Linked DNA regions of Celeribacter indicus. The protein of the gene in region 2 interacts with the protein of the main gene of each other region in a pairwise test. Links are inferred from orthologs where the notes say so. Each region holds a gene or a part of one and is shown on either strand. Other genes may lie near its edges.

Region 1 (15,131 bases), 2.4 Mb from region 2 along the record:
GGCGCCTCCTCCCTATAAGCGGCGCAGCATCTGTGCCACCATATTCTTGCCCTAACGCTCACGGGGACTGCCACCATGTCCGACACTCTTTCGCCGATCGACACCGCGAAATTCGTCGCCGCCCGGAAGGCGGTGGAATTCGTCGAGGACGGGATGAAGCTCGGGCTCGGCACGGGGTCCACCGCCGCCTGGATGGTGCGTTGCCTCGGCGAGATGGTGCGCGAGGGCGGGCTGAAGGTGCTCGGCGTCCCGACCTCGGGCCGCACCGCGGAACTGGCGCGCCAGCAGGGGATCGAGGTGGTTTCGCTCGATGAGGCGAAATGGCTCGACCTCACCATCGACGGGGCGGATGAATTCGATGCCGAACTCAACCTCATCAAGGGCGGCGGCGGCGCGCTGTTGCAGGAAAAGATCGTCGCGACCGCCTCCGACCAGATGATCGTGATCACCGACGTGTCCAAGCAGGTCGAGACCCTGGGGGCCTTCCCGCTGCCGGTCGAGGTGATCCCCTTCGGCTGGCAGACGACGAAGGCGCTCGTCGAGGAGACGCTCGTGTCCATGGACGTCCTCGGGCAGCATTCGACGCTCCGGATGAACGGAGAGGTGCCTTTCGTCACCGACGAGGGCAACCACATCATCGACCTGCATCTCCAGCGGATCGGCAATGCGCGCCAGCTCGCGCTGGTGCTCAACCAGATCCCCGGCGTGGTGGAGAACGGGCTGTTCATCGACATCTGCGACAAGGTCATCATCGGCCATGGCGACGGGCGGGTGAGCACGCGGGACGTCGTCTCCGGCGAGGAGACCGAGGAGCGCGTGGACTTCGCGGAAAGCGACAACATCTTCTCCGATCTCGACTGAGCCGGGGCGGACCGGAAACGCGGACCGCCCGTGCGCCTGCGCGGGGTTTTCCTTTGCGGCGCGACCCTCTACACCTGTGCGCGACTTTGGACTTCTTCCGGAAGGGCGGAACTGATGGATTTCGACTATGATCTCTTCGTGATCGGCGGCGGCTCGGGCGGCGTGCGCGCGGCGCGGCTGACGGCGGCGGGCGGCAGGAAGGTCGCGATGGCGGAGGAGTTCCGCATGGGCGGCACCTGCGTCATACGGGGCTGCGTGCCCAAGAAGCTGATGGTCTTCGCCTCGCAGTTCTCGGGCCATGCCGAGGACGGAAAGAAATACGGCTGGGACATCCGCATCGGTGCCTTCGACTGGCCGGCCTTCCAGCAGAAGCTCCAGGCGGAGCTGTCGCGCCTCGAGGGGATCTATACGCGCAACGCGGAAAATGCGGGGGTCGAGATCCTGCACCAGCGCGCGACGGTGAAGGATCCGCATACGGTCGTGCTCGCCGACGGGACGGAGAAGACCGCGAAGCACATCCTCGTCGCGGTGGGCGGCAAGCCCTTCCTGCCCGACACGGTGCCGGGGATCGAACATGCGATCACCTCGAACGAGATCTTCGACATCCCGGAGATGCCCAGGCGCATCCTGATCGTCGGCGGCGGCTATATCGCCTGCGAATTCGCCTGTATCTTCAACGGCCTGGGGGCGGAGACGACGCAATATTACCGCGGCGCGCAGATCCTGCGGGGCTTCGACGACGAGGCGCGCGGGCATATCGCGGAGCTGATCAGCGAGCAGGGGGTCGCGCTCCATGTCGGCACTGATGTCGAACGGCTCGAGAAGCGGGAGGACGGCATCTGGGTGAAGGCGACGGACGGGCGCGAGGCGGTGTTCGACGTGGTGCTCTACGCGACCGGGCGCAAACCCGCGACGAAGGGCCTCGGCCTCGAGGAGGCGGGGGTGAAACTCGGGCGGATGGGCGAGGTGCTGGTGGACGACTATTCCCAGACCAACGTGCCCTCGATCTTCGCCGTGGGCGACGTGACCGACCGGATCCAGCTCACGCCCGTCGCGATCCGGGAGGCCGTGGCCTTCCACGAGACCGTGTTCGGCGGTATCCCGACGAAGGCCGACCATGCCTGTGTGCCCTCTGCCATCTTCACCCAGCCGGAATACGGCGCCGTGGGGATGACGGAGGAACAGGCGCGCGCGGAACGTCCGGTCGAGGTCTATTCCGCGGCCTTCCGCCCGATGCAGAACGCCTTCATCGAAAAGAACCACCGGGTGATGTTCAAGCTCATCGTCTGCCGGGAGAGCCGCAAGGTGCTGGGTTGTCATATCGTCGCACCCCAGGCGGGAGAGATGATCCAGCTCGCCGGGGTCGCGGTGAAGATGGGCGCGACCAAGGAGGATTTCGACGCCACCGTGGCCGTGCATCCGACCATGGCCGAAGAGATCGTCCTGATGAAGGAGCCGACGCGCGTGCACAAGTGACACGCCGCCGCCGCCCCGGCGGAGGCGCGCTCTTGAAACCCGGCGTCAAAACGAACAGGTTACAGACGAGCCTTGGCCCGACGGGAACCTCCGCCGGGCCAGACCCATACGAGAGAGGAACAGACCTTAATGGCCAGCAACAATGGCGGTCCCTGGGGGAGCGGGGGCGGTGGCAATCGTCCGTCCGGTCCGGGCGGCGGCGACAAGCGCGGTGGCAGCGGGCGCGGCGGCAACGGCCGGCGCCCCGGCGACCAGCCGCAGATCCCCGAAATCGACGAGATGCTGTCGAAGGGCAATGAATATCTCAAGGTCCTGATGGGCGGCAAGGGCGGCCAGAACGGCGGCGGCCCGCGCGGTCCGCGCGGCGAGGGGCCGGGCCTGTCGAAGGGCACGGTCGCCCTTGGCGTGGTGATCGCCGTCGGCCTCTGGGCGTTTTCCTCCTTCTACACGGTGAAGCCCGAGGAACAGTCCGTGGAGCTTTTCCTCGGCGAATTCTACAAGATCGGCAATCCGGGCCTGAACTTCGCGCCCTGGCCGCTGGTGAGCTATGAAAAGGTGCTGGTGACCGGGCAGCGGACCGAGAATATCGGCGTCGCCTCCGGGGGCGCGGACAGCGGGCTGATGCTCACCACCGACGAGAACATCGTCGACATCGACTTCCAGGTGGTCTGGAACATCAACGACCCGGCGAAATATCTCTTCAACCTCGCGGAGCCGCGCGAGACGGTTCAGGCGGTCTCCGAATCCTCGATGCGGGAGATCATCGCCGCCTCGGAACTCGCGCCGATCCTCAACCGCGACCGCGGGCTGATCTCCGACACGGCCAAGAGCCTGATCCAGAGCACGCTCGACGGCCTCGACGCGGGCATCAACATCGTGCGCGTCAACCTCGACAAGGCCGACCCGCCGCGCGAGGTGATCGACGCCTTCCGCGAGGTCCAGGCGGCCGAACAGGAACGCGACCGGCTCGAACGCCAGGCCGATGCCTATGCCAACACGGTGCTCGCCCGTGCGCGCGGGTCCGCGGCACAGATCCTCGAGGAGGCGGAGGGCTACCGCGCCCAGACGATCAACCGGGCGCAGGGTGAGGCTTCGCGCTTCAGCGCCGTGCTCGAGGAATACAGCCAGGCTCCCGCGGTGACGCGCAAGCGCCTCTATCTGGAGACGATCGAGGAGGTCTATGGCGATCTCGACAAGATCATCATCGACGAGGGCGCCGCAGGCGGGCAGGGCGTCGTGCCCTATCTGCCGCTCAACGAGCTGCGCCGCTCCGGCGGGACGACGAACGGAGGATCGAACTGATGCGGAAACTTCCGATTCTTGTCGCGGTGATCGTGGTGGCGCTGGTGCTCGTGCTGTCCTCGCTCTTCGTCGTGGACGAACGCCAGAAGGCGCTCGTGCTGCAATTCGGCCAGATCAAGGCCGTGAAGGAGGAGCCGGGGCTCGCCTTCAAGATCCCGTTCATCCAGGAGGTCGTCTATTACGACGACCGCATCCTGTCGCTCGACACCTCTCCGACCGAGGTCACGCCCTCCGACGACCGCCGCCTCGTGGTGGACGCCTTCGCGCGCTACCGCATCGCGGATGTCGTGCGCTTCCGCCAGGCGGTCTCGACCGGCGGCATCGCCAGGGCCGAGAGCGATCTCGAGGGCATCCTGATCGACCGGATCCGCGCGGTGCTCGGCGCCGACGGGGTGACCTCGAACACGATCCTCTCCTCCGAACGCGCCCGTCTCATGCAGACGATCACCGAACAGTCGCGTGCCCGCGGCGAGGTGCTCGGCATCGAGGTGCTCGACGTGCGCCTGAAGCAGACCAACCTGCCCGAACAGAACCTCGACGCGACCTTCGCGCGGATGCGGGCGGAACGCGAACGCGAGGCGGCGGACGAACGCGCCCGCGGCGAAGAGGCCGCGCAGCGCGTCCGGGCGCAGGCCGACCGGACCGTGGTCGAGCTCGAATCCGACGCGCGCCGGCAGGCGGAGATCACGCGCGGTGAGGCGGATGCGGAAAAGAACCGCATCTTCGCGGAGGCCTATGGCGCCGATCCGGAATTCTTCGAGTTCTACCGCTCGCTGAACGCCTATCGCGCCGGTCTGAGGGGCGAGAACACCACGCTGGTGATCTCCCCGGACAGCGAGTTCTTCGACTACCTGTCCTCCGATCAGGGCCGCGGGGCCGCCCCTGCGACCGCGCCGCAGCCTGCGGCGCCGCAGACGCCGGCGGCGGATCAGTGATCCCATGGGCTTCCTGATCCTCGCGATCGGACTGGTTCTCTGTGTGGAGGGGCTGGCGCTGGCGCTGGCCCCTTCCCGCATGGAGGATCTGGTGCGCGCCGTCGCCGCCCTCCCGCCCGCGCGCCGGCGCGTGCTGGGACTGGCGGCGCTCGCGCTCGGGGTGGTGCTGATCGCCCTGGCGCGGGGGTTTGTCGGCCTCCCGCTTTGATCTCCCGGCGGGGCGGCCCGTCGGTCCGGTGCAAGGTCGCCATCGTCGAGGCCGAACGCCCCCGGAAGAACGCCGGCTCACGGCGCCGGCCCCGCGCGCGACAGCCGGGAACGGCGTGGCCCCTGTCTCATATCCGCCGTTGTTTCGGACGCTCCCGGACGCTGCCCCGCACCGGATCGCGGCACCCGACCAGACCCGGCGCGGCGCATCCGGGGCGCGGCATCCGCGCCCTGTTTCACCGCGCTGTGAGAGTTGTGTCAGGCTTTCTCCTTGTCACACCGCCCTCACATGCTGTTGACTGGTTGCGACCGACATTGAGTTGTGCGCCTGCGGCGGCCGGGATACCAGAAAACGCACATCTCGCGCCGCGCTCACGCCGGTCCCGGACCTGAGCCCGCGGCGCTTCAGACGGAGGATGACTTACCCATGATACAGGCTCGCGCCTTCTCTTCCGACACGGCTGGCTCCCGCGTCGATTTCCGTGCGATGTGCCTCGCCCTTCTGGCGACGGCCGCATTGCTCTTCCAGGCCGTTTCCGCCGAGGCGCGCGGCGCGCCGGAGACCTTTGCCGATCTCGCCGACAAGGTGAGCCCCGCCGTGGTCAACATCACCACCACGACCGTGGTCGAGGCGACGACCGACCAGCAGCCGATCGTGCCCGAAGGCTCTCCCTTCGAGGATTTCTTCCGCGATTTCATGGACCGCAACGGCCAGGGACCGCACGGACCGCGCCGCTCCCAGGCGCTCGGCTCGGGCTTCGTGATCTCGGAAGACGGCTACATCGTGACGAACAACCACGTCATCGACGGGGCCGACGAGATCGAGATCGAGTTCTTCGAGGGCGGCACACTCGCCGCGGAGCTCGTCGGTACCGATCCGAAGACCGACATCGCGGTTCTCAAGGTGGAAAGCGAGGAGCCCCTCCCGTTCGTGCCCTTCGGCGACAGCGACGCGGCGCGGGTGGGCGACTGGGTGATGGCCATGGGCAACCCGCTCGGACAGGGCTTCTCCGTCTCTGCCGGGATCGTCTCGCAACGCGGCCGGGCGCTGTCGGGTGCCTATGACGACTACATCCAGACCGACGCGGCGATCAACCGCGGCAACTCCGGCGGACCGCTGTTCAACATGGACGGCGAGGTGATCGGCGTGAACACCGCGATCCTCTCGCCCAACGGCGGGTCGATCGGCATCGGCTTCTCCATGGCCTCCAACGTCGTGACCCGCGTCGTCGACCAGCTCAAGGAATTCGGCGAGACCCGCCGCGGCTGGCTCGGCGTGCGCATCCAGGACGTGACGCCCGATGTGGCCGAGGCGATGGGGCTCGAGCAGGCGCGCGGCGCCCTCGTCACCGACGTGCCCGAGGGCCCGTCGAAGGAGGCCGGCATCGAAAGCGGCGACGTGATCATGTCCTTCGACGGCACCGACGTGGCCGACACGCGCGAACTCGTCCGCACCGTCGGCAATACCGAGGTGGGCAAGGCGGTGCGCATCGTCGTCTTCCGCGATGGCAAGACGCAGACGCTGATGGTCACGCTCGGCCGTCGCGAGGAGGCCGAGAATGTGGCCTTCCCGACCGACGAGGACGGCGGACAGCAATCGCCCGAGACCTCGCAGATGATGGGGCTGACGCTCCAGCCGCTCGACGAGACGCTGCGCGAGGAGCTGGGCATCTCCGCGGGGACCGACGGGCTTGCCGTGGTCGAGGTGGACGAGAGCTCGGAAGCCTTCACCAAGGGCCTGCGTGCGGGCGACGTGATCACCGAGGCCGGCCAGCAGAAGGTGGCGACGGTCGCCGATCTGCAATCGCGGGTCGACGAGGCGCGCGAGGCCGGGCGCAAGACGGTGCTGCTGCTCGTGCGGCGCGCGGGCGAGCCGCGTTTCGTCGCGCTCGGTGTCGCGGAGGAGTGACGCAGCCCTGAGCGAACCCAACCCTCTCGGAAGGCGGCCTTCGGGCCGCCTTTTTCCGTGTGGTCGGCGGGCGGAGGGCGAGGCAGGGCGCCCGGCCGAAGCCGGCTCAGCCCTCCCGCGGCACTTCCTTCAGCCCCAGCCGGCGCGCGGCGGCAAGCGACAGGATCTCGCTGTCCAGGCCCTGCTCCTTCTGATAGGCGCGCAGGGCGCGCCGCGTGGCGCGGTCGAGCCGCCCGGTGACCGGCCCCGTGAAATGGCCGCGCACGGCGAGCGCACGCTGGAGCGAGGCGACGAATTCCGGCGTCAGCTCTTCCGCGCAGAGCGCCTCGAACCGCAGCTCCTGCCGTTCCCGCACGATCTCCTGCCGGGTTTCCGTGCGATAGACGGCCGGGCGGACGACGCTGCCGTCGCCGGCGAGGCGCGGCGGCTGCGCGAGCACCTGTTCGGTGACGGTCTCGATCACCGCGGGGGTGACGTGGCGGGCATGGCAGACCGCCGGATCCGCCCCCGCGGCCTCGGGCGCGCGCATCGCCGGGTCCGCCGGCGTGCCCATCTGGCACCCGGTCGACAGCAGCGCCGCCATCCAGAACATCCCCGCCGCCCCGCGGCCTGTTGCCTTCATCTGCCCGTCCGGTCCTTGCCGCCCTCTGCATCCCTTCCGGGCGCTTTCGGCAACTCTACCGCGAACACGCGGAATTCCAAGGGATTCCGCGGCGCCCTGCGCGGCAATCCGCTCCGCCGGACGCCGCCAGAACGCTCTTTTCTCTGCAACGCAGCCAAGCTAAGCCTGTCAGGGATGGCTCCGGGATCAGAGCGGAAGGACGAGAGAATGGTCAAGATCACCTATATCGAGTTTGGCGGCACCGAACATGTGGTGGACGTGCCGGTGGGCAGCACCGTGATGGAAGGCGCGCGCGACAACGGCATTCCCGGCATCGACGCCGATTGCGGCGGGGCCTGTGCCTGTTCGACCTGCCATGTCTACGTCGCCCCCGACTGGGTCGACAAACTCCCCGAGCGCGACCCGATGGAAGAGGATATGCTCGATTTCGCCTTCGAACCCGATCCGGTGCGCTCGCGCCTGACCTGCCAGATCAAGGTGACCGAGGCGCTGGACGGGCTCGTGGTCAACATGCCGGAAAAACAGATCTGACAGGGCGCCGCGGCTCCGGAAACCGCCACCCCGGCGGCACCGGGACCGACGGCGGGACGCGGCTTGTGGAGGGGGCCCGCCGCCACGCGGCCGCGACCTGCGACCTTCGCGCCGCATCTCCTGTGCAGGTGACGCCTTTCGGAAACTTCCGTTCCTGATCGCGCCGCAACTTCCCGTCATTCCTGTCGTTTTCGCTCTGGCGCGCGGCGCGTGCCGGGAGCAAGACTGCGCGCCGTACCGATAACGCGAAGGCCCGATATGTCGTCCCACGTCCTCACCGTCACCTGTCCCTCCCGCCGCGGCATCGTCGCCGCCATCTCCGGCAAGCTCGCCGAGCTCGGCTGCAACATCACCGACAGCGCGCAATTCGATGATCCGGCGACGGGGATGTTCTTCATGCGCGTGAGCTTCGCCTCCGAGACCGGGCTGAGCCAGGCGGAGATCGACACCGGCTTCGCTCCCGTGGCCAGGGCGCTCGACATGGTCTGGACGGTGCACGACGAGGCGCGGAAGATGAAGGTCGTGATCCTGGTCTCCCGCTTCGGCCATTGCCTCAACGACCTGCTCTACCGCTGGCGCATCGGCGCCCTGCCGATCGACATCGTGGCGGTCGTGTCCAACCACATGGACTACCAGAAGCTCGTGGTGAACCACGACATCCCCTTCCACCACGTCCGCGTGACCAAGGAGAACAAGCCGGCGGCGGAGGCGCGGCTGCTCGAGATCGTCGAGGAGAGCGGCGCGGAACTCATGGTGCTGGCGCGCTACATGCAGGTCCTCTCCGACAGGCTGTGCCAGAAGATGTCGGGCCGGATCATCAACATCCACCATTCCTTCCTGCCGTCCTTCAAGGGAGCGAATCCCTACAGGCAGGCCTTCGAACGCGGCGTGAAGCTGATCGGCGCGACGGCGCATTACGTCACCGCCGATCTCGACGAAGGCCCGATCATCGAACAGGACACGATCCGCGTGACCCATGCGCAGAGCGCGGAGGATTACGTCTCCCTCGGCCGCGATGTCGAGGCGCAGGTCCTCTCCCGCGCGATCCACGCGCATATCCACCACCGGGTCTTCATCAACGGCAACAAGACCGTGGTCTTCCCGGCGAGCCCCGGCTCCTATGCCTCCGAGCGCATGGGCTGAGACCGGGCAGGGGGCGCTCGCGCCCCCTCCGGGCCTGCGGCCCGTTCACCCCCCGAGGATATTTGCGAGCAGATGAAGCAGGCCGCCGGCGAGGGGCGGGCAAGGAAAAAGGCGCGCCGTTCGAGCGCGCCTTCGTTTCGTCGCGAGCGCCCCGGCAAGGGCTGTGCGCCGCAAGGTCCAAATCCGGAGGGCCATTCGAGCCAGCGGTGCCTTTCGCAGCTCCCTTATGCCATGCCGTGATGAACGCTTTCTTAACGGGAACGCGATTCCTGCGGCTTTTTGCTGCCGGAAATACTCACCCGAGCGCGCGCCAGCCGATATCGGAGCGGTTGAACCCTTCGGGCCAGTCGATCTTTTCGATCATCGCATAGGCGCGGTCGCGCGCCTCGGCGAGGCTGTCGCCGCGGGCGGTGACGTTGAGCACCCGTCCGCCGGCCGCGACGATCCGGCCGTCCTTCTCCGCGGTGCCGGCGTGGAAGACCATGGCGCGGCTGTCTTCCGGCAGCGCGTCGAGGCCGCGGATCACGGTGCCTTTCTCATAGGCGCCGGGATAGCCCTTCGCGGCCATCACCACGGTCATCGCATGGTCGTCGGCCCAGTTCACCCGCGCCTGGTCGAGGGTGCCTTCGGCGGTGGCGAGCATCAGGTCGAGCGCCTGTGCGCCGAGCCGCATCATCAGCACCTGGCATTCCGGATCGCCGAAACGGCAATTGTATTCGACGAGGCGCGGCTGTCCGTCCTCGATCATGAAGCCGGCGTAGAGCACGCCCTGGTAGGGCGTTCCGCGCCTGGCCATTTCCGCCACGGTTGGCCTGACGATCTCCTCCATCGCCTTTTCGATGACCGCCCCGGTCATCACCGGCGCCGGGGAATAGGCGCCCATGCCGCCGGTGTTGGGGCCGGTGTCGCCGTCGCCCACGCGCTTGTGGTCCTGCGCGGTGCCGATGGGCAGCACGTTCTCCCCGTCGCAGAGGACGAACCAGGAGGCCTCTTCGCCCTCCATGAATTCCTCGATCACCACCTCGGCGCCCGCGCCGCCGAAGGCACCGGCGAACATGTCGTCGACGGCGGCGAGGGCGGTGGCCTCGTCCATCGCGACGATCACGCCCTTGCCGGCGGCCAGCCCGTCGGCCTTGACCACGATCGGGGCGCCCTGGGCGCGGATATGGGCCTTTGCCCTCTCCGCATCGTCGAAGCGGGCGTAGCCCGCGGTGGGGGCGCCGCAGGCGTCGCAGATCTCCTTGGTGAAGCCCTTGGACGCCTCGAGCCGGGCCGCCGCCTTCGACGGGCCGAAGGTCAGGATGCCGGCGGCGCGCAGGTCGTCGGCGACCCCGGCGGCGAGGGGCGCCTCGGGGCCGATGATGACGAAGTCGATGGCATTTTCCTCGACGAAGGAGACGACGGTGGGGCCGTCCTCGATGTCGAGCGTCGCGCATTCGGCGATGGCCGCGATCCCGGCATTGCCCGGTGCGACGATCAGCTTGTCGCATTTCGGGTTCTGCATCACCGCCCAGGCCAGCGCATGCTCGCGCCCGCCGCTGCCGAGGATCAGAATATTCATCGCGCCACTCCCGCTTTCAATCCGGTTTGGCGCGTTTTAGGGTGTGACCCGAGACGACACAAGCATGAGCAGCAGCCGGAGACCCAGCATGTCCGACCTTTTCGAGGATGACGGCCCGCAGGGCGTATCGAACGCGCCGGAATTCACCGTGTCCGAGCTCTCGGGCGCGGTGAAGGCACTGATCGAGGGCGAATTCGGCTATGTCCGGGTCCGCGCCGAGGTGGGGCGGGTGTCGCGCCCGCGCTCGGGCCATCTCTATTTCGATCTCAAGGACGACAGATGCGTCATCAACGCGGTGAGCTGGAAGGGGCAGGTCGCGCGGATGGAGGTCCAGCCCGAGGAGGGGATGGAGGTCGTCGCGACGGGGCGGATGACGACCTTTCCCGGCGGCTCGCGCTATCAGATCATCGTCGACAACCTGGAGCCTGCGGGGGCGGGCGCGCTCATGGCGATGCTCGAGAAGCGCAAGAAGATGCTGGCCGCGGAGGGGCTGTTCGAGGCCGCCCGCAAGCGGCCGCTTCCCTATCTGCCGCGGGTGATCGGGGTGGTGACCTCGCCCTCCGGCGCGGTGATCCGCGACATTCTCCACCGGCTGCGCGACCGTTTCCCGCGTCACGTCCTGATCTGGCCGGTGGCGGTGCAGGGGCAGAGATGCGCGCAGGAGGTGGCGAACGGCATCCGCGGGTTCAATGCCCTGCCCGAGGGCGGAGCGATCCCGCGGCCCGATCTGATCATCGTCGCCCGTGGCGGCGGCTCGGTCGAGGATCTCTGGGGGTTCAACGAGGAGATCGTGGTGCGTGCCGCCGCGGCCTCGGAAATCCCGCTGATCTCGGCGGTGGGGCATGAGACCGACACCACGCTCATCGACTTTGCCGCCGACCGGCGCGCGCCGACGCCGACCGCGGCGGCGGAGATGGCGGTGCCGGTGCGCCGCGAGCTCTGGGTGACGGTGCAGGAGTTGCGCGCCCGGATGGAGCGTGCCCTCGTCGCCGCGGTGGAGATGCGCCGCCAGCGCCTGCGCGACCTGTCCCGCGCGATGCCGCAGAAGGAGCGCCTGCTCGACGGGCCGCGCCAGAGGGTCGACCAGGCGGAGGCACGGCTCGGTCAGGCGCTGGTGGGCGGAGTGCAGCGGCGGCGGCTCCACCTGTCCGAAGTGTCCACGGTGCTGCGCCCGAGCCTGCTGCGCGGCCGGCTGGAGACCCGGCGCGATCGCCTCGCGAGCTGCGGCGCGCGGCTCGCGCCGGCGCTCGCCCGCGGCACGGGGCAGCACAGGCGCGACCTCGACCGGCTTTCGGGGCGGCTCGCGCCCGCGACGGTGGCGCGCAAATCCGCGGAGGCGCGCCGCGATCTGACGCAGCTTTCGGCGCGTTTCGCGCGGGCCGCGACGGCGCAGGGCCAGCGCTGGCGCGCGGATTTCGAGCGCCGGGCGGGGCTTCTGGAGGCGCTGTCCTACGAGAAGACGCTCGAGCGTGGCTATGCCGTGGTCCGGGATGCCGCGGGCGGGGTGATCACCTCCGCGAAGGAGGCGGCGCGGATGCACGAGGTCCAGTTTGCCGACGGGCGCGTGCGGATCGGCGGCGGCGTGGCGGCGGCCCCTGCGAAGCGGGGGGGCAGATCCGCGGGCGGGGACGGGCCGGATCAGGGCAGCCTGTTCTGAGCGCGGCGGTCGCTGCCGCGGTGTCGACCGGAGCGGGCGCGGTCACACGCCGATCTGCGGTCCCATGCAGGAGAGCGGGCCGTCGCTGGCCCAGGCCTCGTAGAGCTCCGTGCCGCTCTCTCCCTGGAACACCGCGCGCAGCTTGTCCTGTTCCATGAAGAACTGCCAGCATTGCGGCGGTGTGCCGTCCTCGTAGAGAAAGCAGATGTTCTCCCCCTGCTCGTACCAGATCCCGTCCTTGCAGGTGTCCTCGTCGAAGGCCCAGCGCACCCGCTTTCCGGGCAGGTATTGTTCGGTCCCGTAGGGCTGTCCGCTTTCGGCGAAGGTGAGGGTCTTGCCCTCCGTATAGGCCTCGAATTCCGCGCCGGTGAGCGGATCGGCGAGGAGGGGGGCGGCGAGCAGGACCGAGGTCAGGAGGGCGAGCGGCATTTTCATGGCGCGGACCATGCCATAGCGCGGCGAGTCGCTCCATTCACAATCCCGCCGGAGGCTCATGTCGTTTCCGTGACGGAGGCGACGCGTGCCACCCGCCTGTCCATCACCCGGAACCAGAGGCGCGGGACGAGGGCGAGCGTCGCCATCGCCGGCAGCGAGCGCGGCAGCAGCGGCATCTCCGGCGTGAGCTCCAGCGCGACGTAGGGCTTCATCGGATGGGCGTGGTGGTCGGAATGGCGCGGCGCGTTGAGCATGAGCAGCGAGGTGAACCATTGCGGACTGTTCCAGCTGTGGGCAGGGCCGACGGGGGCGTATCTGCCTGGCGCGATTTCCCGGCGGCGCAGCCCGTAATGCTGGACGTAGTCGGAGAGAAGGAGCTGTGCGGAGGCGTAGCCGGCGAGCAGGACATAGGCGGTCAGCCCGGCCGCGCCGCCGATGACGAGGGCGAGCAGGAGACAGGCGAGCGCGCCGCCGAGATAGAGCGCGTAGGGATGCAGGTCGTCGGACCGGCCCCGCGCGCGGAGGGCGTTTTCGGCCCGCAGGCCGGCGCGGAACGACCCCCACCAGGCGCGCGGCAGGAAGCGGTAGTAGCTCATCCCGAGCGGGGCGGAATTCGGATCCTCCGGCGAGGCGGCATAGCGGTGATGCACCCGCGGATGGGCGCTTGCATGATGGCCGAACAGGAGCGTGATATAGACCCAGGTCCCGAGTCGCCTGAGCGTCGGGTCGGCGCGGTGGATGAGTTCGTGGGCGTTCGAGTTCGACACCTGCCCGAAGAACAGGCCGAAGCCGAGGAAGATCACGAGCCGTTCCCAGACCGCATGACCCGCCCCGGACAGCGCCCAGACCGCGAGCGGGAGCATTGCAAAATGCGCAATCGCGAGGAGGGTGGAGAGGGCGTTGGCATCGGGAAACTCCGCCTCCGGGTCCGCGGGGTCGCGGGCGACGGCAACGAGCTGATCGAAGGAATAGGCCAGCGCGGTCATGTAGAAAAGGCCGGCCGCCGCCCAGATCCCGCCAAAGACGGCACCGAGGCCGAGCAGCGCCACCGGGGCGAGTGTGGTCATGGCGAAAAGACGAACGATATGAGGGGTTTTCATTGTGAGACTAAAGTCGTAGGAGTGATTCAACTATAAGTGTATCTATTGAAGGGGTGTGTCGGACAATCGGGAGATCGGGACATGGGCATAACTTTCGCATTGGTGGCGGCATTGCTTTCCGCACTGGCCTACCTGCCATTGACCGAACGCGCCCCGACACCGCTCCGCTCCCTGGTAAAGGCCCTGCCGCTCACGTTTTTTACACTGATGGCGTGGATCTGGCAAACCCCGCTTCTGCTGGTCCTCGCGCTCGCCCTTTCCGCGCTGGGTGACGTGCTTCTCTCCTATCCGGGCGACCGGCCGCTGGTGCGCGGCATGATCGCCTTCGGCCTCGGGCATCTGTGCTATATCGGGCTGTTCGCGCCCGAATTCCAGGCGGCGGCCCTTCTCCCGGTGGCGGTGCTGGTGGCGCTGGCGGTCTCGACCGAAGCCTGGCTCGCGCCCCATGCCGGGCGGCTTCGGTGGCCGGTGCGGATCTATGTGCTGATCATCACCGTGATGTGCATCATGGCGCTCGGGCTGTGGCCGGTGCGCCCGCTGGTGACGGCGGGGGTGGCGCTCTTCCTGCTCTCCGACCTGCTGATCGGGATCAAGCTGTTCCGCACGCCGCCGCGCCCGGAGCGGCTGCGGGCGCTCAGCTGGGCGCTCTGGGTGTTCTATGTCGCAGGCCAGTTGCTCATTCTTTTCGCCTATCAGCCCCATGCGGGGCTTGTCCTACAGGGGTAGGAGCCTTTAAGTGACGTGCGAACGGAGGGTCCATGTCGCTTTTTTCGAAACTGAAGAATCGCCTGATGAAGACCTCGTCGAAGATCGACGAGGGGCTGGAGGCCATCGTCGGGGAAGGCGGTTCGGAAAGCGGCGCCGAGGAGGCTTTCGCCGAAGAGATCCTCGCCGGACCGGAGGCGCCTGAACCGCCTGCGCCGGAGCCTGAGCCGCGCCCCGCGCCTGAACCCGCGCCGCAGCCATACCCCGAGCCGCAGCCCGAGCCCACGCCGGTGCGCCCGCCGACGCCGACGGAACTCCCGGACGCCCGTCCGGTGGAGATGCCTGACGACAGGCCCGCCGAAATCGCCCCCGAGACGCCGCGGGAACTGCCCGTGACGCCCGCACCGCTCGAGATCCCGCCCGTCGAGGACGTGGTCGCGGAGGGCGGGGAGACGGTGACGCCGGGCTTTCTCGGCCGGCTCCTCGGGCGGAGGGACACGAAGACCGTCATCCGCCGCACGCTCGACGATGACATGCTCGAAAGCCTCGAGGAGCTGCTGATCACCGCCGACATGGGGGTGGACACGTCGATGCGCGTCACCGCGGCGATGGCCGAGGGGCGGTACGGGAAGAAACTGTCGGTCGAGGAGATCAAGCGCCTGATGGCCCGCGAGATCGCGCGGATCA
Region 2 (15,025 bases):
CGTGCGCAACATGAAGATCACGCGCGAGGCGCTCCTGCGCGCCATGGGCCATCTCATCCTGCCGCCCGCGCTGCTCGACCAGATCGGCCCCGCCGTCGGCGCCGGCCGCTCCATCCTGATGTACGGCCCGCCGGGCAACGGCAAATCCTCCATCTCCAACGGCATCCGCGACGCGCTCGGGGATCTCATCTACGTGCCCCGCGCGATCGAATACAACGGCTCGGTCATCACCGTCTACGATCCGCTCATGCATGTGCGGCGCGAGGAGGCGGAGGACGATGCAACCGCGCTGCGGAAGACCGCGAACCGCTTCGACCGCCGCTATGTCCGCTGCGAACGGCCCTCCGTGGTCACCGGCGGGGAGCTGTCGCTCGACATGCTCGACCTCGTCTACAACCCGACCGCCCGCACCTATCAGGCGCCGCTGCAACTCAAGTCCACCGGCGGGATCTTCATCGTCGACGACCTCGGCCGCCAGGCGGAGCCGCCGCAAAAGCTCGTCAACCGCTGGATCGTGCCGCTCGAGGAGAGCAAGGACATCCTCGCCCTGCAATCCGGCGAGAAGTTCGAGGTGCCCTTCGACACGCTGGTGATCTTCTCGACCAACTTCCACCCCAACCAGATCTTCGACCAGGCCGCGCTGCGCCGGATCTTCTACAAGATCAGGATCGACGGGCCGGACCAGGAGGGCTTTCTCAAGATCTTCGCCAGGGTCGCGCGCAAGAAGGGGATGCCGCTCGACGAGGCCACGCTCGTGCACCTGCTGAAAAGGAAGTATCCGACCATCGGCAATGCGTTCGCGAATTATCAGCCGGTCTTCCTGATCGACCAGATGATGTCGATCTGCGATTTCGAGGGCATTCCCTACCGCATGACCCCCGACCTCATCGACCGCGCCTGGGCCAACATGTTCGTCGAGCAGAGCGATTTCGCCCACTGATCCGGGCCGGTCGCCTGCCCGACGGAAGTCCGACGCAAATCCAACCCCGGATATCGGCCGGATTTTCGCCCTTTGTTCTCCTGCGGCCGCGCTCTATACTGTGCCGCATGAGTCCCCTCCCTCCCCTTTTCGACGACTGGTTCGCCACCCGCGGCTGGGAGGTCCATCCGCATCAGGCAGAGATGTTTTCGGCACGCGACGAGAAGGCCCTGCTCCTCGTCGCGCCCACCGGCGGCGGCAAGACACTTGCAGGATTCCTGCCATCTCTGGCCGAACTCGCCGGGGGAACGCATCAGGGTTTGCACACTCTCTACATCTCCCCGCTGAAGGCGCTTGCGAATGACATCCGCCGCAACCTCATGACCCCGATCGGGGAGATGGGCCTGCCGATCCGGGTGGAGGACCGCACCGGCGACACGAAAGCCGGGGTGAAACGCCGCCAGCGCGCCGATCCGCCGCATATTCTGCTGACCACGCCCGAAAGCCTCGCCCTGCTCGTCAGCTACCCGGATTCAAACCGTATTTTCAGAGGCTTGTCCCGCGTCATCGTGGACGAGATCCACGCGCTCGCCGAAAACAAGCGCGGCGATCAACTCATGCTCGCACTCTCCCGGCTCGAAGCCCTCTGCCCCGGCCTGCGCCGCGTCGGCCTCTCGGCGACCGTGGAGGACGTGCCCGCCATGGGCCGCTACCTCGCCCCCCATCCTGCGCCCGCCCGGATCGTCCGCGCCGACCCCGGCCCGCCCCCCGACATCGCGATGCTCGAGACCGAGGAGCTGCCGCCATGGTCCGGCGGCGGTGCGAAATACGCGATCCCCGCCATCCTCGAGGAGGTGAAGCGCCACAGAACCACGCTCATCTTCCACAACACCCGCGCACAGGCTGAGATTTTCTTTCATAATCTCTGGCTTGCCAATGAGGACGGCCTGCCGGTCGGCATCCACCACGGCGCGCTCGCCCGCGAACAGCGCGAGAAGGTCGAGGCCGCGATGACGGAGGGAAGGCTGCGCGCGGTGGTCGCGACGGGCTCGCTCGATCTCGGCATCGACTGGGGCGATGTGGACCTGGTGATCCAGGTCGGCGCCCCGAAGAACGTCAAGCGCCTGGTGCAGCGGATCGGCCGCGCGAACCACCGCTACAACGCCCCCTCCAAGGCCCGGCTCGTCCCCGCCAACCGCTTCGAGGTGATCGAATGCGTCGCCGCGCTCGACGCCATGCGCGCGGGCGAACTCGACGGCGAAGCGCAGCCGAGGGGACCGCGCGACGTGCTGTGCCAGCATATCCTGATCCGCGCCTGCGCCGGACCGTTCACCGCGGGCGAACTCTACAGCGAGATCCGCACCGCTGGCCCCTATGCCGGTCTCACCCGCGCCGAATTCGACCGCTGCCTCGATTTCGTGGCCACGGGCGGCTATGCGCTGCGCGCCTACGACCAGTGGAAGCGGCTGAAGGAGACCGCACCGGAAAACTACCAGCTCCGCGATCCGCGCGCGAGCCAGCGCATCCGCATGAACCTCGGCACGATCATGGAGACGGACAAGCTCAAGGTCAGGCTCAGGAGCCGTGGCCGCGCGGTCGGGGCGCCGCTCGGCGAGATCGAGGAAGGCTTCGCCTCCACCCTCACGCCCGGCGATACCTTCCTGATGGGCGGCGAGGTCGTGCGCTACGAGGGCCTGCGCGAGATGGTGGTCGAGGTGACCCGCAACCCCGCGGACAAGCCGAAGATCGCCACCTTCATGGGCACGAAATTCGCCACCTCGACGCAGCTCTCGCACCGCATCCTCGACATGTTCGAGGTGCGCGATTTCTCCCGCCTGCCTACTCACACCGCCGACTGGCTCAGGCTCCAGGCGGAGGTCTCGCGCCTGCCCGCGCGCCATCGCCTGCTGATCGAGAGCTTTCCCCATGACCGGCGCGAGCATCTCTGCGTCTACGGCTTTGCCGGACGCAACGCGATGCAGACGCTCGGCCTCATGCTCACGAAGCGGATGGAGGAGGAAGGGCTTGCGCCGATGGGCTTCGTCTCCACCGATTACGCCCTCCTCATCTGGGGGCTCGACCGGGTCGAGGATCCCGCGCCGCTCCTCGATGCGCGGGCGCTCGCGGAGGGGTTCGACCGCTGGCTCTCGGGCAACGCGGTGATGAAACGCACCTTCAAGGCCTCCGCGACCATCGCGGGGCTGATCGAGCGGAACCTGCCGGGGCTGCGCAAATCCGGGCGCCAGACGACGATCTCCTCGGACATCCTCTATGACGTGCTGACGAAACACGATCCCGACCACCTGATGCTCGACATCACCCGCGAGGAGGCACTCAAGGGGCTTGTCGACTTCGGCCGGATCGAGGAGATGCTGGCGCGCACCGAGGAGGTCGATTTCCTCCGGCTCGACCGCGTGAGCCCGCTTGCCGCGCCGCTCTTTCTCGAGGTCGGGCGCGTGCCCATCGAGGGCGCCGCGACGGAACGCCTGCTGGCCGCGGAGGCCGCGCGGGCGCTCGAGGTGGCGGGGCTCACATGAGGCAGGTCGCGATCTCCTTCGCGGGCGAAGTCCTGCACCTGTGCGGCTCGGGCGCCCTGTGGTGGCCGGCGCGACGGCTCCTCTGCGTGTCGGACCTGCACCTGGGGAAATCAGAGCGCATCGCACGGCGCGGCGGCACGATGCTGCCGCCCTATGACACGGCGGAGACGCTGGGCCGCCTCGGGGACGTGATCGGCCATTACGCGCCGAAAACGGTGATCTGCCTCGGCGACAGTTTCGACGATCTCGCCGCCGCCGATGCGCTGGCGGAGCCGGCACGGCTCAGCCTCGCCGCGATGCAGGCCGGGCGGGACTGGATCTGGATCGAGGGAAATCACGACGCCGGACCGGTGGAACTCGGCGGCAGCCATCGCGACGAGGTCGGGGTCGGCCCCCTCACCTTCCGCCATATCGCGGAGGCCGGGGCCGCGGGCGAGATCACCGGGCATTACCACCCGAAGGCACGGATCGCGCTGTCGGGCCGCGCGGTCGCGCGCGCCTGTTTCGCACTCGATGCCCGGCGGCTGATCCTGCCGGCCTTCGGCGCCTATACGGGCGGGCTCTGGACCTCGGACCCGGCCATATCGGCCCTGTTCGGGGAGGGTGCCAAGGTCGTGCTGACCGGTCCGCACCCGCTCCTGTTCCCGATGCCGCGCTGAGCCCGGCTCAGGCTGTCAGCCCTTCGGGTTCGGCAAAGCCATGCGCGCGGCAACAGGCGGTGAGCGTGTTCGCGAGCAGGCAGGCGATGGTCATCGGCCCGACGCCGCCCGGAACCGGCGTGATCGCCCCGGCCACCTCGCGCGCCGCGACGAAATCGACATCGCCCACCAGCCGCGTCTTCCCCTCGCCCTTCTCGGGGGCGGGAATGCGGTTGATGCCCACGTCGATCACCGTCGCCCCCGGCTTGATCCAGTCGCCCTGAACGAAATTCGGCCGCCCCACCGCGGCGACGAGGATATCGGCGCGCCGCGCCACATCCGGCAGATCCTTCGTCCGCGAATGCGCGATGGTCACCGTGCAGCTGTCGCCCAGGAGGAGCTGCGCCATCGGCTTGCCGACGATGTTCGAACGCCCGATCACCACGGCGTTCAGACCCGACAGGTTGCCGAGCTGATCGCGCAGCATCATGAGACAACCGAGCGGCGTGCAGGGCACCATGGCCTTCTGCCCCGTCCCCAGACGCCCGACGTTCGAAATGTGAAAGCCGTCCACGTCCTTCGCCGGGTCGATCGCGTTGATGACGAGCGATTCGTCCAGGTGCGACGGAAGCGGAAGCTGCACGAGGATGCCGTGCACGTCCTTGTCCGCGTTGAGCCGCGCGATGAGATCGAGCAATTCCGTCTCCGAGGTCTCGGCAGGCAGCCGGTGTTCGTAGGAATTCATGCCGACCCCGACGGTCTGCTTGCCCTTGGAGCGGACATAGACCTCCGAGGCCGGATCGTCGCCGACGAGAACCACGGCGAGGCCGGGGGTGACGCCCTGCACCTCCTTCAGACGCGCGACATGCGCCGCGACCTTTTCCCGCACCGTGGCGGCAAAGGCCGTCCCGTCGATCAGGGTTGCCGTCATTCCTCTTCTCCCGTTCCGATCACCGCTTCCTCGCGCGCGATCATGGCTTCGATCATCTCGGCCCACATCCCACGGGCGAGCGCGGGATCGAATCCCGCCTCCCGCGCCTTCGCCTCGACATTGTCGAGCACCGCATGCACCCGCGCCTCGATCCGGGCGGGCATGCCCTCGCCGGGCTTGAGCTCCGCCGCCCGGTCGATATGCGCCTGCCGGAACGCAAGAAGGCGGACGATCTCCGTGTCGAGCCGGTCGATCTGCGCGCGCAGATCGGTCATGGTGGCGATCTCGGAGGGGGGCGTGTAACGGGACGTATTGGTCAAGAGGGCGATCCTTTCGCGAGGCGTTTACCATGCGCGGGGGCGCGGGGAAAGCGTCAGGACCGGCGCAGGGTGAGCAAAAGCCGCCGGAAGGGAAACCAGGCCCGTCCCGCCCCGTCGAGCGGATAGGCCGCGCCGAGCGCGCTGTCATAGGCGGCGAGAAAGGCCACGGCCTGACCGGTCGCCTCGAAATGATCGAGATAGGGCCGCAGGTAGGTCGCCTGGGTGAAGCGGCGGACCGGATGCCCCTTCGCGGGGGCGAGCGGCTGCATGTATTCCGTCATCCAGACGCGCGCCTCTCCGAAGGGGGTCAGCAGTCCGAAACAGACGCGCGGCGGCAGGACATTGGGATCGGCCTCGGTATCCGGGAAGCGTTCGGGCGCGAGCCGGTGCGCGGCCTCACGGGCAAGCACATGGGAGGGCGCATCGTGCTGATAGGGCATCTGCACCGCGAGCCAGCCGCCGGGGGCGAGCGCCTGCGCGAGCCGGGGCAGCAGCGCGTGATGATCCGGCACCCACTGGAGCGCCGCATTGGCGTAGATCAGCGCGAGCCCCGAGCCGAGATCATGGGTCGCGATGTCGTCCAGCACGACCTCGGCATAGGTGCCGGTTTCGAGCGCCTGCTCGCGCATCGCCGGAGAACTGTCGAGGCCGACGATCTCCCGCCCCGGAAAGCGGGCGGCAAGGAAGGGTCCGACCACGCCCGCGCCGCATCCGAGATCCACGATGCCGCCCGCGGGCACCTCGCCCACCGCGCCGAGAAGATCGAGCGCGGGGCGCAGCCGCAGATCCGTGAATTCCGCATATCTCGCCGGGTTCCAGTCGCTCATGATCGCCTCCTGTCCAAAGAAAAACCGCGCCCCGATGGAGCGCGGTTTCGACCCGATTGTAAAGGGCCCCGAATGATCACACCGTCGGCTCGGGCTCCATCCCGCCCTCGCTCTTCGGCTTCTTGCGCGTCTTCGGAATTGCCGTCACCGAAGGCGTGCCGGTATCCGAGGAGGAGTTGTCGTCATCGTCGCCCCGGCGCAGCGGTTCGCCGTTGATGACCTTCTGGATCTCGAGCCCGGTGAGAGTTTCGTATTCCAGAAGCCCCTGTGCAAGGTTCTCGAGATCCTGATGTTTCTCGGTCAGGATCCGCCGCGCGGTCTCGTAGCCCTCGTCGATGATCGCCTTGACCTTCTCGTCGATCAGCTTCTGCGTGTCCTGGCTGTGGTTCGTCCCGCCGCCGTAGGAGCCAAGGTAGCTGTCCTGTTCATTGGCGTAATCGACATAGCCGAGTTCGTCGGCGAAACCGAATTGCGTCACCATGGCGCGCGCGATCTTGGAGGCCTGCTGGATGTCGGAGGAGGCGCCGGAGGTGATGTTTTCCTTGCCGAAAGTCAGCTCCTCGGCCACACGTCCCCCCATCGCCATCGCGATCTTCGAGGTGTATTTCGTGTAGCTCACGGAAAGCTGGTCACGCTCCGGCAGCGACAGCACGAGGCCGAGCGCACGGCCGCGCGGGATGATCGTCGCCTTGTGGATCGGATCGTGCTGCGGGACGTTGAGGCCGACGATCGCATGGCCCGCCTCGTGATAGGCGGTAAGCTTCTTCTCGTCCTCGGTCATGACCATGGAGCGGCGTTCCGCGCCCATCATCACCTTGTCCTTGGCGTTCTCGAAATCCTCCATCGTCACCTGCCGGCGTCCGACACGGGCCGCCATCAGTGCCGCCTCGTTCACCAGGTTGGCGAGATCGGCGCCCGAGAAGCCGGGCGTCCCGCGCGCGATGATGCGCAGGTCCACGTTCGGCCCGAGCGGCACCTTGCGGGCATGGACGCCGAGGATCTTCTCGCGCCCCTTGATGTCCGGATTGGGCACCTGCACCTGACGGTCGAACCGGCCCGGACGCAGAAGCGCCGGGTCCAGAACGTCAGGACGGTTGGTCGCGGCGACGATGATGATGCCTTCATTGGCCTCGAAGCCGTCCATCTCGACAAGGAGCTGGTTCAGCGTCTGTTCGCGCTCGTCATTGCCGCCGCCATAGCCGACACCGCGGGAGCGGCCGACCGCGTCGATCTCGTCGATGAAGACGATGCAGGGCGCGTTCTTCTTCGCCTGTTCGAACATGTCGCGCACGCGGCTCGCGCCGACGCCGACGAACATCTCGACGAAGTCCGAACCGGAAATGGTGAAGAAGGGCACGCCCGCCTCCCCCGCGATCGCCCGCGCGAGCAGCGTCTTACCGGTCCCCGGAGGACCGACGAGCAGCGCACCCTTGGGGATCTTGCCGCCGAGCGCGGAGAATTTCTGCGGGTTGCGCAGGAATTCGACGATTTCCTCGAGCTCCTCCTTGGCCTCGTCGATCCCGGCGACATCGTCGAAGGTCACGCGGCCGTGCTTTTCGGTCAGCAGCTTGGCGCGGGACTTGCCGAAGCCCATGGCCCCGCCCTTCCCGCCGCCCTGCATCCGGTTCATGAAATAGATCCAGACCGCGATGATCAGGAGAAACGGAAGGAAGGAAATGATGATCGGCATCAACCCGCTTTCCTCCTGCGGCTCGCCGCGCACCGTCACGCCATTGTCGAGAAGGTCGGAGACCAGCCTCTCGTCGCCGGGATTGATGGTATATTTGCGGCGGTTGTCCTCGCCCGTATAGTAGACCCGCTCCCCGTCGATATCGACCGAGGTGATCGTTCCCTCGTCGACCTTCGACATGAATTCGGAGTAGGGAACGACTTCCGACGACATGGACGCCTGATTGCCGCCGAGCACCTGGAACAGTGCGAGCACGAGCATCAGGAGCACAAGCCAGAAGGCGAGATTGCGTGCATTACCCAAGGGTTGTCTCCTCGAAAAAAGTCTCCTCCCACGCAGGCGTGGGCGTTTCCCCTTAAAATAGGCATCGGGGCCTCAAGTTCAATGCGATAAAAGGGTCGTGAAAAAGTCGCCGCGGCCGTTCTGGAGCCGTGCGGTGGCGGGACCGAACCCGACGAGAGGGGCCGCGACGAGCGTGTTTCCGGCAAACACGGCCGGCGAGGCCGACAGCGTCTCGCGCGGGGGCGCGTCCGCGGGCAGTTCGCCGATCTGCAAAAGCCCGTCCTGACCCAGCGCACGCACGATTAATCCTTCGCCCTCAACGCCTTCAATCCGCCAGCGCCCGTCCCAGAGCGCGCCGGGCACGCCCCGTGTCCCGGCCACCGCGGCATGTTCGCGCGTCAGCCGAAAGCTCTCCTTGCCGCCCAGAAGCCGCACACCGTGGAGCGTCGCGTCGCGTCCGCGCAGCATCGCGGAGAGGAATTCCTGGAGCTTCATGCCGCGTGGGCCGTAATCCGCCGAGGCGATCCACCGCAGCGCATGGGCGATGAGACGGCGGTTGACCTCCGGCGCCGCCTCGGAAAAGGCGCGCCGGCCGATGATGAGGTCGCCGCGATCCTCGCGCACGCAGGACAGCGCATGATCGTGAGTCGCGAAATCGAGGGCGGAGCGCACCTGCGAGAGGTGATCCATCACCCGGCCGACGACATGGGCGTCGATCCCGAGCGGTGCGAGCGCGGCCATGGCCCGGCGCGCCTTCACCCGGTCGAACGCCTCGTCCTCGTTGGAAGGATCGTCGATCCAGGGCTGACGCATCTCCCGCAGATAGGCGCGCAGTTCCGCGCGCTCCTGCATCAGCAACGGGCGGACCCAGGCGATCCCGTCCGCCATGCGCCGCCGCTGCATGCCGGTGAGCCCGTCGATGCCCGAGGCCCGCGACAGGCGCATGAAGAAGGTCTCCGCCTGGTCGTCCGCCGTGTGGGCGAGCGCGATGGTGCCGATCCCCTGCCCCTTCGCCCAGTCGGCCATGAGCCGGTAGCGGGCGCGGCGGGCGGCATCCTGGAGGTTGCCCTCTCCGCGCCAGCCGCCCCAGGCGAGCGTCGTGTGCTTCACCTTCAGCCCCTGCGCGACCTCCGCGGCGAAACGCGCCTCCTCCGCCGCCTCCGGGCGCAGCCCGTGATCCACCGTCACCGCCTGGAGCCGCACGCGCTCCTCTGCGGCCCATTCCGCCAGAAGGTGCAGCAGCGCAATGGAATCGCCGCCGCCGGAAACGGCGACGGCAAGATGGTCGGGCTTGTCATAGGAAAAGGCCTGCGCCACGAAATGCCGGAGCATCGCCCGTTGTGCCGTGACCTCGCCCATCGGCCGGCCCGCCCGTCACTGACAGCCGAGGCTCCGCGCCTCGGTGACCGCGGATTGCGCGGTCGCGCTGCCGGGGAAGCGCGCCTGCACCTCGTTATACATCACGCAGGCCTTTTCGACCTGCCCGAGCGTACCGAGCGACCCCGCGAGCTTGCGCAGCGCCTCGGGCGCGCGATCGCCTTCGGGACTGCCCGAGAAACTGTCGAGATAGGCACGCGCCGCATCCGCGGTCCGCCCGAGCTGCGACAACGCCTCGCCACGCATGTAATGCGCCTCCCCCGTCAGGTAGCCGCCCGTGTAGGTGGTGGCGAAGGTGCCGAAGGCATCGGCCGCCTCCTGATAGTTGCCGGCGTCGTAAAGCGCCTTCGCCGCGTCGAAATCGCTCTGCTCGGTCATCGCGAGCGAGCCCTCGGGCGCCGCCGGCGCGGGTGTGGGCGCGCCGGGCGCGGGCAGGACGACATCCGTCGCCCCGCTCTCTCCGCCGAGCGGCGTGAGCGGCGGGAGGTTCCCGACGTCGCATCCCGATTCAAGTTCGCAGAGCCGGAAGTTCAGATCGTCGAGCTGGTTGGTTCCGTCCTTCACCACCGCCTCGACCCGGAATTCGAGCGCCTCGACCTTGGAGGTCAGCGCGGCGAGCGCGGCCTCCATCGCGTCCACGCGCTCGAGCGTGGAGCCGCCCGAGAATTGCGCATTGGGCGCCGCGGTGGTCGACAGCTCGCGCCGGAGCTTCGCGATCTCGACCGAGAGCACGGAGGCCTCCTGCCGGATGTCGGCGAGCGTCTGCGCATCCTGTGCCGCAACCGCCCCGCCGCCCGCGACGGCGAAGGCCAGCGCCGCTCCGAAGATCAACCGTTTCATCGCATGACTCCTCTCTCCCGGCGGGGCTCCGTCACGACGTCACGCCGGCGCCCGCGGCCAGCACGGTCACCGCGCGGCGGTTCTGGCTGTAGCAGCTTTCGTCGGAACAGATCGCGAGCGGGCGTTCCTTGCCATAGGGGATGGTCTTGAGCCGGCCGGGGTTGATGCCCTGGCTGATCAGATATTGCTGCACCGCCGCCGCGCGCCGCGCCGACAGCGCGAAGTTATAGTCGCGGGTGCCCTGTTCGTCCGCATGGCCCTCGATGATCGCCGTGTAGCCCGGATTGTCGGAAAGCCAGCGGGCCTGGCCGGCGAGGATCGTGCGCGCCTGATCGGAAAGCGTCGACTGGTCGACCGCGAAGAGCACGCGATCCCCCACCGTCTGATTGAAATAGGCCACCGAGCGCGGATCGTTCGCGGAGCCCGGAACGATGCCGCCGTTGGCCCCGTTCATCCCGTTGGCGCCATTCGCGCCATTGGCGCCGAAACGGCCGGGATTGGTGCAGGCGGTGAGCCCCAGCGCGGCGACGAGAAGCAGCGCACGGGCAGCGGAGGAAGTCAGGATGTTCGGCATGTGGTCGTCCTTTGAGAAAACTCGGGAACTGCTCGGTTCGAAGAAACTATAGCACCCTCCCAATGGCTTGGGGAGGGTGCCGGAATGATCACTTGAGAAGCGGCGACCAGGCGGGGTCGGAGGCGCCGGTATTGGTCGGCACGCGCTTGAGGTTGCGGCCGGAGATATCGACCGTGTAGAGCGCGCTTTCCCCGCCTGTCCCCTGGCTTTCGCGGGTGAACATGATGACGCGCCCGTTGGGCGACCAGGTCGGGCCCTCGTCGAGGAAGGAGGCGGTCAGCAGCCGTTCCTCGGACCCGTCGGTGCGCATCACGCCGATGTGGAACCGGCCCTCGTTCTGCTTGGTGAAGGCGATGAGATCGCCCCGCGGCGACCAGACCGGCGTGCCGTAGCGGCCCTTGCCCGAGGAGATCCGCCGCGCCTCGCCGCCGCCTGCGGGCATGATGTAGAGCTGCTGCGTTCCGGAGCGGTCGGATTCGAAGACGATCTGCGAGCCGTCGGGCGAGAAGCTCGGCGCGGTCTCGATCGCCGGCGTGTTGGTGAGCTGGCTGATCTGGCCGCTGTTGATGTCCATCCGGTAGAGATCGGTATTCGTGCCCGTCGAGAGCGAATAGACGATCGACTGCCCGTCGGGTGCGAACCGCGGCGCGAAGGTGATCGCCTCGGCCGCGACCGGAAGCCGGGTGCGCGTCACCGTGCCCACGTCGAGCACCATGATCTGCGGCGTCCCGGCCTCGTAGGAGGTGTAGAGCACCTTGTTGCCGGTGGGCGAGAAGCGCGGGGCGAAGACGATATAGCTGTCGTCGGTGAGATACTGGAGATTCGCGCCGTCGTAATCCATGATGGCAAGCCGCTTCTTGCGGTCGTTCTTCGGCCCCGACTGGGAGACGAAGACCGCGCGGCTGTCGAAATACCCGCCCTCGCCGGTGATGCGCGAATAGACGACATCGGCGACCTTGTGCGCGATCCGCCGCCAGCTCCCGGTGGAGCCGCCGAGTTGCAGCCCCTCGCCCAGCGGCGCCTCGGCATAGATGTCGAAGACCCGGAACTTGACGACGAGATTGCCGTCGCCGCCCATCGCCACGGCCCCCGTCACGAGCCCCTGCGCGTTGATCGCCTTCCAGTCGGAATACTGCACCGGCGCCGCGAAATTCGTCACCTGGCTGATATGGGCCGAAGGCGGGATTTCGCGGAACAGCCCCGTGCCCACGAGATCGGCGGCAATCACGTCCGAGATCTGCCGGGCGTATTGCGCGGCCTCCGGCGTCTCCGCGACGAAATCGGGAATCGCGATCGGCAGCGGCTCGATCACGCCGCGGGTGATGTCGATGCGCAGCGGCCCCGGATCCTGCGCCACGGCGGGCGCGGTCGCGGTGACGGACATCGCGGCGGCGAAGGCACAGGCAAGTGCGGTCAGACGTTTCATTTATACCTCATCTGTTCGGGATCGAACGTCATTTCGATATTGCGCCAATGGTCGAACTTGTCGACCGGCAGGGGAAAACCGCGCGCGCCACAGCGGATAATCGCGCGACGGGCAACCTCGAAGGCGCTCTGCGCGCCCGCCTCGGTGCCGCCCTGGTGGTTCAGAAGCCGGATCGAGCCCTGTTGCGGCGTCCCGTCCTCGTTCATCGACACGGCCACGGTGATCGTCGTGCGCAGCGCGTCCGAGGACATCGCCCCGACGTTCCAGCATTGCGACACCGCGACACGCAGCCCTTCCCGCTCGCCCGCCGTGAGCGGCGGGCCGACGGGGCGGGACGGCGCGGCGGGCGTCTCGGCACTCTCCGCGGCAAGCGCCGCGGCGGCGGCCGCCGCGGCATCGGCCACGGCGTCGGATGTGTCCTCCCGCGGCGTCTCGCGCGGGGTTTCGCTCGCTGCGGGCTGCTGCGGTTGCGCCGGCGCCTCCGCGCGCTCGGCCTCCGCCATCCGCTGCGCGAGATTGGCGGGGCGCGATTTCGGGCGCGGCGAGGTGGACATGCCCGAAGGCGTCTCCGCCTCGGTCACGATCTCCGTCGTGGTCTCCTGCGGCCCGGCCTCTTCCTGCACCTCCTCCACGATCTCCTCGGTCTCGGCCTCCTCGGAAGGGGCCTCGCTGGGCGCATCCGCCACCTGGGGCTGCGGCTCGGGCGCGGTCACCACCTGGTCGGAAATGCGCGGCACGGGTTTCGGCGTCGGACGGCTGTCGGGACGGTCCGGCACGCCTGCGCCCGGATCCTCGAGCGACAGTTCCGGCTCGGTCTGCGGCGCGGGCGGGGTCGGATCGACCTCCACGGGCGGCGTCAGTTCCTCGCTCACCTCCGGCTGCGGCTCGGGCGGCGTCTCGGCCGGCGGCTGCGGCGCGGCAGGCGCCGGGGTCTCCTCCTGGACGGGCCGGATCTGCGGTGCGGTGTCGGACGGCGGCGCCCGAAGCACCGGCGCCTCCTCATAGGTCTCGGGCGCGGTGGACCGCTCCGCGAGCGCTGCGAATTCGGCTTCCGAGATCAGATCCACCTCCTGCACGGCCACGTCCTGCGTCTCTTCGGGCGTGAGAAACATGCCCCCGAAAAGCACATAGGCGATCAGGACCAGATGGCCAGCGCCGGAGATATATTGGCCAGCGTTCACGCGTGAGCCCTCACTCAGTTGCCGGAGCCGTCAAGGCGCGGTCCGCCCTGCTCCGTCACGAGACCGATCTTGCGGAAACCGCCCGCGTTGAGCGCCCCCATGACCTGCGCGACGCGCTCATAGGGCACGGTTCCGTCGGCGCGCAGGAAGATCTTGTCGTCCTGCCGTTCGGCGGCGATCGCCTGAAGCTTGGTGACGAGATCGCCCTCCTCCGTCTCGTTCGACATCAGCAGCACGCGCCCGTCCGCCGTGAGCGTGATGGAGAGGGGTTCCTCCTCCTCCTGCGGCAGCGCCGTCGCCGCCGTCTCGGGAAGCTCCACGGGCACGCCGACGGTCATCATCGGCGCCGCGACCATGAAGATGATCAGAAGCACGAGCATGACGTCCACGAAGGGCGTCACGTTGATCTCGCTCATCGCGGCGGAATGGCCCCGGCGCCGTCCGCGCCGTCCGCCTCCGCCCTGTTTCCTGATGACCCCGGCCCCCATGTCAGCTATCGAGCTCGCGCGACAGGATGGTGGAGAATTCGTCGGCGAAGGCCTCGTACCCGCCGAGGATCCGGTCGCTGTCCGCCGACAGCTTGTTGTAGAAGATCACCGCCGGGATCGCCGCGAGCAGGCCGAGGGCGGTGGCGAGGAGCGCCTCCGCGATGCCGGGCGCCACGACCGCGAGGTTCGTCGACTGCGCCATGGCGATGTCCTCGAAGGCCGTCTTGATCCCCCAGACGGTGCCGAACAGGCCGACGAAGGGCGCGGTCGAGCCCACGGTGGCGAGGAAGGACAGACCGCCGTTCATGTCCTCCGCCTCCTTGGCGATGGCGACATCCATCGAGCGGTCGATCCGCGACTGCGCCCCCGCGATCAGCACGCCGTCGGCACGGTGCGAGCGCCGCCATTCGGTCATCCCGGCGGCAAAGACCCGTTCGGGCGCGCTCATCTGGCCGCCCTGCATCTGGTCGTAGAGCTCGTCGAGCGGCTCGCCCGACCAGAAGGCCTGGTCGAAGGCCGCGGCATTCTCCCGCGCCTTCCGGTAGCTGATGAATTTCTGGATGATGATCGACCACGACCAGAAGGAGGCCACGATCAGAAGGATCATCACGATCTTCACGGTGAAGGTCGCGCGCATGAACAGCGCCAGCAGGGAGAAGTCGATCTCCTGCGCCATCGCAAGGGTGTTTTGGTCCATGAACCTGCTCTTTTATTCCGCCAGTCGGCATCTTTCGCCAGTGGGCCGCATCCACACGGCTCTCATCATTATCGCGAGATTTACCCTATGAGCAGGGCCCTCGCCAACACGAACCTGTGAGAGGGCGCGCAAAACGATAAACTTTTTGCGTGGTCAGTGAAGATTTCGGCGGATAATCGCCGGAAGCCGCGCCGGCTGCCCGGACCCGGAGAGCGCCACCAGCGTCACCTTCGCCTCGAACAGCCGCTCCTCGCCGCGCGACACCACCTGCGCGAGCACGATCCGCGCGCCGCCAAGG

What was found.
Region 1: the proteins of ftsH (region 2) and hflC interact in binary tests that used the Escherichia coli proteins (3 or more experiments, as listed by UniProt). The link is inferred for Celeribacter indicus from one-to-one orthologs.

Annotation. Positions count from the first base shown.
Region 1 is NZ_CP004393.1:3,568,889-3,584,019, reverse strand. Bases 2,607-5,606 are described here. They hold hflC (protease modulator HflC), read left to right. Parts: upstream 2,607-3,638; coding sequence 3,639-4,574; downstream 4,575-5,606. Other genes in these bases: P73_RS17650 (Do family serine endopeptidase), read left to right, coding at 5,269-5,606; P73_RS17655 (DUF2065 domain-containing protein), read left to right, coding at 4,579-4,782; hflK (FtsH protease activity modulator HflK), read left to right, coding at 2,607-3,639. Outside these bases: ribose-5-phosphate isomerase RpiA, read left to right, coding at 76-861; gor (glutathione-disulfide reductase), read left to right, coding at 976-2,337; more of hflK, read left to right, coding at 2,467-2,606; more of P73_RS17650, read left to right, coding at 5,607-6,690; P73_RS17645 (peptidoglycan-binding domain-containing protein), read right to left, coding at 6,797-7,312; P73_RS17640 (2Fe-2S iron-sulfur cluster-binding protein), read left to right, coding at 7,520-7,843; purU (formyltetrahydrofolate deformylase), read left to right, coding at 8,102-8,986; purD (phosphoribosylamine--glycine ligase), read right to left, coding at 9,282-10,547; xseA (exodeoxyribonuclease VII large subunit), read left to right, coding at 10,636-12,204; P73_RS17620 (hypothetical protein), read right to left, coding at 12,247-12,699; P73_RS17615 (alkane 1-monooxygenase), read right to left, coding at 12,696-13,739; P73_RS17610 (lysoplasmalogenase), read left to right, coding at 13,821-14,465; signal recognition particle-docking protein FtsY, read left to right, coding at 14,498-15,131.
Region 2 is NZ_CP004393.1:1,189,338-1,204,362, reverse strand. Bases 5,708-8,601 are described here. They hold ftsH (ATP-dependent zinc metalloprotease FtsH), read right to left. Parts: upstream 8,166-8,601; coding sequence 6,249-8,165; downstream 5,708-6,248. Other genes in these bases: tilS (tRNA lysidine(34) synthetase TilS), read right to left, coding at 8,244-8,601; P73_RS06080 (methyltransferase domain-containing protein), read right to left, coding at 5,708-6,172. Outside these bases: P73_RS06105 (P-loop NTPase family protein), read left to right, coding at 1-940; P73_RS06100 (ligase-associated DNA damage response DEXH box helicase), read left to right, coding at 1,048-3,456; ligase-associated DNA damage response endonuclease PdeM, read left to right, coding at 3,453-4,115; bifunctional methylenetetrahydrofolate dehydrogenase/methenyltetrahydrofolate cyclohydrolase FolD, read right to left, coding at 4,123-5,025; P73_RS06085 (chorismate mutase), read right to left, coding at 5,022-5,345; more of P73_RS06080, read right to left, coding at 5,399-5,707; more of tilS, read right to left, coding at 8,602-9,503; tol-pal system protein YbgF, read right to left, coding at 9,519-10,361; peptidoglycan-associated lipoprotein Pal, read right to left, coding at 10,393-10,935; Tol-Pal system beta propeller repeat protein TolB, read right to left, coding at 11,024-12,361; P73_RS06050 (hypothetical protein), read right to left, coding at 12,358-13,542; protein TolR, read right to left, coding at 13,557-14,030; protein TolQ, read right to left, coding at 14,032-14,727; ybgC (tol-pal system-associated acyl-CoA thioesterase), read right to left, coding at 14,881-15,025. UniProt on the Escherichia coli protein: Acts as a processive, ATP-dependent zinc metallopeptidase for both cytoplasmic and membrane proteins. Plays a role in the quality control of integral membrane proteins.